Regions from separate parts of the Rossellomorea sp. ABR4_012 genome, predicted to be linked through region 2. Evidence: a T-box and tRNA genes for the amino acid it is inferred to sense, from the RefSeq annotation. Region 2 holds a T-box; the other holds one or more tRNA genes.
The links. The T-box of region 2 lies ahead of ACXAFV_RS07515 (valine--tRNA ligase). A T-box ahead of a tRNA ligase gene usually reads a tRNA of that ligase, here a tRNA-Val.
Positions count from the first base shown of each region.

Region 1: it has a tRNA-Val gene. The T-box ahead of ACXAFV_RS07515 (valine--tRNA ligase) is inferred to sense a tRNA for this amino acid. The anticodon was not compared.

Region 1 covers NZ_JBSWVK010000001.1:759,174-762,586, reverse strand. Annotated here, with positions in the region: gene ACXAFV_RS03820 (ATP-binding protein) at 1-472, opposite strand, end outside; tRNA gene ACXAFV_RS03815 (tRNA-Gly) at 802-875, opposite strand; tRNA gene ACXAFV_RS03810 (tRNA-Trp) at 881-954, opposite strand; tRNA gene ACXAFV_RS03805 (tRNA-Tyr) at 1,057-1,137, opposite strand; tRNA gene ACXAFV_RS03800 (tRNA-Ser) at 1,157-1,249, opposite strand; tRNA gene ACXAFV_RS03795 (tRNA-Val) at 1,408-1,483, opposite strand; gene galE (UDP-glucose 4-epimerase GalE) at 1,693-2,688, opposite strand; gene ACXAFV_RS03785 (LysM peptidoglycan-binding domain-containing protein) at 3,017-3,413, shown strand, end outside.
Region 2 covers NZ_JBSWVK010000001.1:1,546,381-1,549,793, forward strand. Annotated here, with positions in the region: gene ysxE (spore coat protein YsxE) at 1-614, shown strand, start outside; gene ACXAFV_RS07510 (hypothetical protein) at 657-845, opposite strand; T-box leader at 1,017-1,244, shown strand; gene ACXAFV_RS07515 (valine--tRNA ligase) at 1,315-3,413, shown strand, end outside.

The sequences.
Region 1 (3,413 bases), 790 kb from region 2:
AATAAAGAATAACCTGACTCGCAATATAGTTTACAGAGTTCCCAGCAATATCTTCGTAAATGTATGAGTAAGCTTCTCCTTTATCAATAATCCCAATATAACTAAATGTTAAACCAATAAAACATGCATTTAATACTAGCGAAAAATAAAACAGCCACTTATCAAAAAAGAGGATGGACAATGCAGGAACAAAACATAATAAAACAAATCCCGACCACGTTTCCGGATATAAAAAAAACAGGCTGTAAAAATAACCGGTCGATGCAATGACCGTAGCATATCTTATCCAAGTCGTTTCATACACAGGGTATATCAGCAGACATACGGATACGATGACCACCATGGCTCCATGCATGAAAAAACGTTCATTCACCGGGTTATCAACCACGACCCCCATTGCCATCAAGACGATAATGATAGAAACAATTATATAATAATTTCTTTTCTGTATCCCTTGCTGAAATTCCCTCATTGCCTTCACCTACTAATAAACTATTTATCTCCTGATCAGTAACAGGTCATAGTAACTATCTTACATAAATCCGAAATAGTCAACAAGGGCCAGGCGATACGTCCGCTGTCCTTCTTATAATCTATTAAACATCTGTTTAATTTTGAAGCATGCTTATACTATAGGACAGGAAATGTTAATCAAACATTTGTTTAAATAAATTAGAGCTATTTGATAAAAGTGTATCATTATTTATACAGATCATTTTACTTTCAAATTAAAAAAGGTCCGTTCTTCTGCTTTCTCCTAAATGGTGAGAAACACAAGAACTGACCCTTTTAAATTACTATTGGAGCGGGTGATGGGAATCGAACCCACGACATCAGCTTGGAAGGCTGAGGTTTTACCATTAAACTACACCCGCATTTGTGGCAGGGGCAGTAGGAATCGAACCCACACCAAAGGTTTTGGAGACCTTCGTTCTACCGTTAAACTATGCCCCTACGTAATAAGATTTCGTTTCGCTCCGAGTAAATGCACCGCTTCGCTGCGGAAAGGTTAAGGAGGCTTCTTTTACTCCGCTGACGCTTCGTAAAAAAGCTAAATGGAGGGGGGCAGATTCGAACTGCCGAACCCGAAGGAGCGGATTTACAGTCCGCCGCGTTTAGCCACTTCGCTACCCCTCCATGAGAGAAAGAAAAAATATGGCGGAGGAAGAGGGATTCGAACCCCCGCGGGCTTTAACACCCCTGTCGGTTTTCAAGACCGATCCCTTCAGCCGGACTTGGGTATTCCTCCGTGTGATTGGTTTGTTGCTAGCAGAGTTTTCTGCGCAACTTTATGTTATTGGTTGCCGCAGTTATGGCTAGCTGAGCTTTATGCGTAGAGATGCTCCGCTTCGCTGCGCATTGTTTAAGGATAGATATTTTACTCCACTATCGCTTCGTAAAAATCTTTGGTGGAGGATGACGGGATCGAACCGCCGACCCTCTGCTTGTAAGGCAGATGCTCTCCCAGCTGAGCTAATCCTCCGTAAATACAGTCTTTAAAATGTGACGACCTATATTAATCTATCAATTCATTTAAAAAATGTCAACTCTAAGAATAAAAAAGTATATCCTCTAATTAGTTTTCCTTCTAGAATAATGATCAATATGTATTTTGTGTTTCATTAATCAGACAGATTTATAGAGTACCCTACACAAACTAGCTACCTTGTGTAAGGTACTTCACACTACCCATTACTTATTAAAGTTCTTTTCAAATCTCCATGCATCCCTGCACATGGCAATCATGTCCCGTTTTGCTGACCAGCCTAATTCACGCTTTGCTTTCGTGGTATCAGCATAACAAGAAGCAATATCTCCAGGTCTGCGATCTGTAATTTCATAAGGTATTTCAATTCCATTCGCTTCTTCAAAAGCTTTAATAAGCTCAAGTACACTTGTACCTTGGCCAGTGCCCAAGTTATAAATATGTGCACCTTCCTTAAGGTTATTCAGAGCTGCAACATGTCCATCAGCCAAGTCTAATACATGAATATAATCTCTGACACCTGTACCATCTACTGTAGGATAATCATTTCCAAAGATACTCAACTTCTCCAATTTCCCGTTTGCTACCTTAGTAACATAAGGCATCAGATTATTCGGGATTCCATTAGGTGCTTCCCCAATTAACCCGCTTTCATGTGCTCCCACAGGATTAAAATATCGAAGGAGAGCAACTGAGAAACCAGGGGTTGCTTTAGCAATATCAGTTAGAATCCTTTCACTCATTGCTTTTGTCTCACCATAAGGGTTTGTGGTCGGCATGAGTTCCATGTTCTCTACAAATGGAGACTCGTTATCTCCGTACACTGTTGCCGAGGAACTAAACACGAATCGATTTACACCGAATTCCTTGCAAGCCTTAGTTAGGACCATCGTGCTGACGATATTATTATAGTAATAGTCAATTGGTATTTCTACGGATTCTCCTACTGCTTTCAGACCTGCAAAATGGATGACTCCATCAATACTATTACTTGCAAAAATATCGTTAACAGCGTGTTCATCTGTCACGTCAACATTATAGAACTTGACTTCCTTATTCGTTATTTGTTTAATATTATCTATTGTTTCAAATTTACTATTGCATAAATTATCGGCCACTACCACCGTATGACCTGCTTGAAGTAAAGCCACACATGTATGTGAGCCTATATACCCAGCCCCGCCGGTTACTAGTATATTCATTTGTTACGTCCCCTTTTTGGTAATTAATTTACTAATCACAATCTTTTTTATTATAAACTCCATATAGCCATCAGTAAACCTTTGTAGCAATTCCGGTACAGAAGTTTCCACCGTACAAACATCTCTCGCCTTATAACACAAATTTTTAGAGTTAGAGAACGAGTGTATAGTTGTCTTATCATCTTCGATTCCCTCTAAAAGAGGCCCCAGTTTTGTCGAAAAATATTCTCCCCCACCGCTGTCTAAGGTAATTCCCAAATTAATGGGAAGTCATTATAATTAAATCAGGAATCACTTCCTATACTTATATTTTTGAAGGAGAATGAACATGGTCACGAAGAAAACATTAACGGCTTCTGTTTTGGCAACCTCTCTATTATTTTCAAGTAGCGCACTGATTCATCCTGGTTATTCGGTGGAAGCCGCTCAAGCAATCAATTATCAGCTGGAGTTGGAGAAGTTTTCCTCTCACTACGCAGCCATCCTGCGTACGCTGGAAAGCTATACGAAAAAGATCGATGCTGCAAAGTCCGAAGGTGAAATGATGGATGTTTACGCTGAATATATGGATTATTATGATGAAGCTTTAGAAAAAGAAGCTCCTGTCAATGCGTCTAACAGCGTTATCGTGAAGCTGGATGAATATATTTATAATAGTTTAATAGAAGTATATAATTCTGAAATCGACACAATCGACTATTATAACGGTGACCTATCAGAAGAAG
Region 2 (3,413 bases):
AAAAGGAACAGCAGTTTCTGGATGAATACGTGGAGGAATGTGAAAAAAGCGTTTATATGTCACCGTTTCAATATCATTTTTGTATGTTTTATAAGGATGTGTCCCAGGCTCTCAAATTTTCAAGGAAAACGCTCGATGAATGGTATGAAAGTACGAAGGATCTTGAGAAGGTCAGAACGGTCATCATCCACGGCAAACTGTCAACAGAGCATTTCTTGTACGATGACAGGGGGCTCGGGTATTTCAATAACTTCGAAAACTCAAAAATCGCGTCTCCTTTTCATGATTTGCTGCCGTTCCTGTCCAGAACCTTGAAAACCTATCCAAAGTATTATGACGAATGTGTAGAGTGGCTAGAAACATACTTTCAGCACTTTACTGCCCGCAACGAAGAAAGGCTTCTGTTTATGTGTTATTTAGCCTACCCAAGCTCCGTAATCGCCATTGTTGAAAAATATTTTCATACTCCGAAAGGCAAAAGGAATGAGCGTAAATCACTAAAAAAACTTCAGCGTCATTACTGGCTGCTGAAAAACACGGAATACGTAGTCATGCGGCTCGACGAAATCGAGCGGAAGAAAAAAGAAGCAGCCGAGGCAGAATCGGAGGCATAAAAAAAGGACTGACGAAAACGAAAGTCCATGTTTCGTCAGTCCTTATATCCAATCAAAATAGATGGCAAGGGCGATGCCGATGAACAGGGTCAAGAGAAGAACATCAAATGTGGTGGGAAGCAGAATGGTCCGGATGGCTTGAAACACAGAAAAAGGGATGATGAATTGCTTACAGATCAAGCGAACATTACGCAGCCATGGGGGCAGGGTGTATGGATTGTACTTTCGCATACTTTTCACTCACTTTCTGGGTAGATTCACTACTATATCCTATGAAAAGAATGAAAATTGGTTCTCGGGTAAACTATAGAGAGATACTGAAGAATATTTTTTATGAAAATGGGCGATAATGATTGACGAAAGTTTAGTGAATCCTATACTATAATGAGTACATAAATAATTTAAAAAGCGTTGAACAGGAAGAGTACATTGCCCCCCGCTTTCAGAGAGGAAAATCATTTGCTGAGAGATTTTCCAAGCGAAGACGATGGAAGGTCGCCTGAAGAGCTGCTTCTATGAAGACAGTAGTAGAAGCCGGTTAAAAGCCGTTATTGTTCATTGAGAGTTCAGGGGTCTGTACGGCTTCTGAGAAAAAAGGTGGTACCGCGAAACGAATCCTTCGTCCTTTTACAGGGCGAAGGATTTTTTGTGTTTTAAATCACCTTTCTAAAAACCTACAATGATTAAGGGAGGATATACAATGGAAACTCAAGATCAATTATCGATGCCGACCAAATATGATCCGAATGCCATTGAGCAGGGAAGATACAAATGGTGGCTGGAAGGAAAGTTTTTTGAAGCGAAAAGCGATAAAGAAAAGGAACCGTATACAATCGTCATTCCACCGCCGAACGTAACAGGCAAACTTCACCTCGGCCATGCATGGGATACGACACTTCAAGATATCCTGACGCGAATGAAGCGTATGCAAGGCTACGATGTATTATGGCTTCCAGGAATGGACCATGCCGGCATCGCCACTCAGGCCAAAGTGGACGAAAAGCTGCGCAGTCAAGGGATTTCGCGTCATGACTTGGGTCGTGAGAAATTCGTTGAAGAGACATGGAGATGGAAAGAAGAGTATGCAGAGCATATTCGCAAGCAATGGTCAAAAATCGGGCTGGGCCTTGACTATAGCCGCGAACGCTTTACGCTGGATGAAGGTTTATCTGAAGCCGTTCAGAAAGTATTCATCGATCTGTATAATAAAGGCTTGATTTACCGCGGTGAATACATCATCAACTGGGATCCCGCGACGAAGACGGCCCTATCCGATATTGAAGTTATCCACCAGGATGTCCAGGGTGCCTTCTATCACATGAAGTATCCACTGGCTGATGGAAGCGGACATATTGAAATCGCGACAACACGTCCTGAAACAATGCTTGGTGATTCAGCAGTCGCTGTACATCCTGAGGACGATCGCTACAAGCACCTGATAGGTAAAACGGTCATCCTTCCGATCGTTGGACGCGAAATCCCGATCGTCGGTGACGATTACGTAGACATGGAATTCGGTTCAGGTGCTGTGAAAATCACGCCTGCTCACGACCCGAATGACTTTGAAATCGGGAACCGCCACAATCTTGAACGCATCCTGGTGATGAATGAAGACGGTAGCATGAATGAAAAAGCAGACAAATATAAAGGGATGGACCGTTTTGACTGCCGTAAGCAGATCGTCAAGGACCTTCAGGAAGCTGGCGTACTGTTTAAAATTGAAGAACATATGCACTCGGTTGGACATTCTGAGAGAAGCGGAGCGGTTGTAGAGCCATACCTGTCCACGCAATGGTTCGTCAAAATGGATCCGCTCGCACAGGAGGCAGTCAAGCTGCAGGAAAAAGAAGGCGAAAAAGTAAACTTTGTTCCTGACCGTTTCGAAAATTCATATCTGCGCTGGATGGAAAACACCCGTGATTGGTGCATTTCCCGTCAATTATGGTGGGGACATAGAATCCCTGCATGGTACCACAATGAAACCGGTGAAGTATATGTAGGAAAAGAAGCGCCGGCTGACAGTGAAAATTGGTCGCAGGAAGAAGACGTCCTTGATACATGGTTCAGTTCAGCGCTTTGGCCTTTCTCCACAATGGGCTGGCCTGATATGGATGCGGAAGACCTTAAGAGATATTATCCGACAAATACGCTTGTAACTGGCTACGATATCATCGGTTTCTGGGTATCCCGCATGATTTTCCAAGGACTAGAATTTACAGGAGAACGCCCATTCAAAGATGTTCTGATCCACGGGCTTGTTCGTGCTGAAGATGGCCGCAAAATGAGTAAATCCCTTGGAAATGGTGTCGATCCGATGGATGTCATCGAGAAGTACGGTGCCGATTCGCTTCGATATTTCTTATCGACTGGCAGCTCACCTGGTCAGGACCTGCGATTCTCATTTGAGAAAGTGGAGTCCGTTTGGAACTTTGCCAATAAAATCTGGAATGCATCCCGTTTTGCCCTGATGAATATGGATGGAATGACCTATGAAGAAATCGATTTGAGCGGAGAAAAATCCGTTGCTGACAAATGGATCCTTACCCGTCTGAATGAAACAATCGAAAACGTGACACGTCTTGCCGACCGCTATGAATTCGGTGAAGTGGGAAGAATCCTTTATAACTTCATCTGGGATGACTTCTGTGACTGGTATATCGAAATGGCGAAGCTTCCATTATACGGGGAAGATGAAGCGGCCAAGAAAACAACCCGTTCGATTCTTGCATACGTGCTCGACAACACAATGCGACTTCTGCACCCGTTCATGCCGTTTATTACCGAGGAAATATGGCAGAA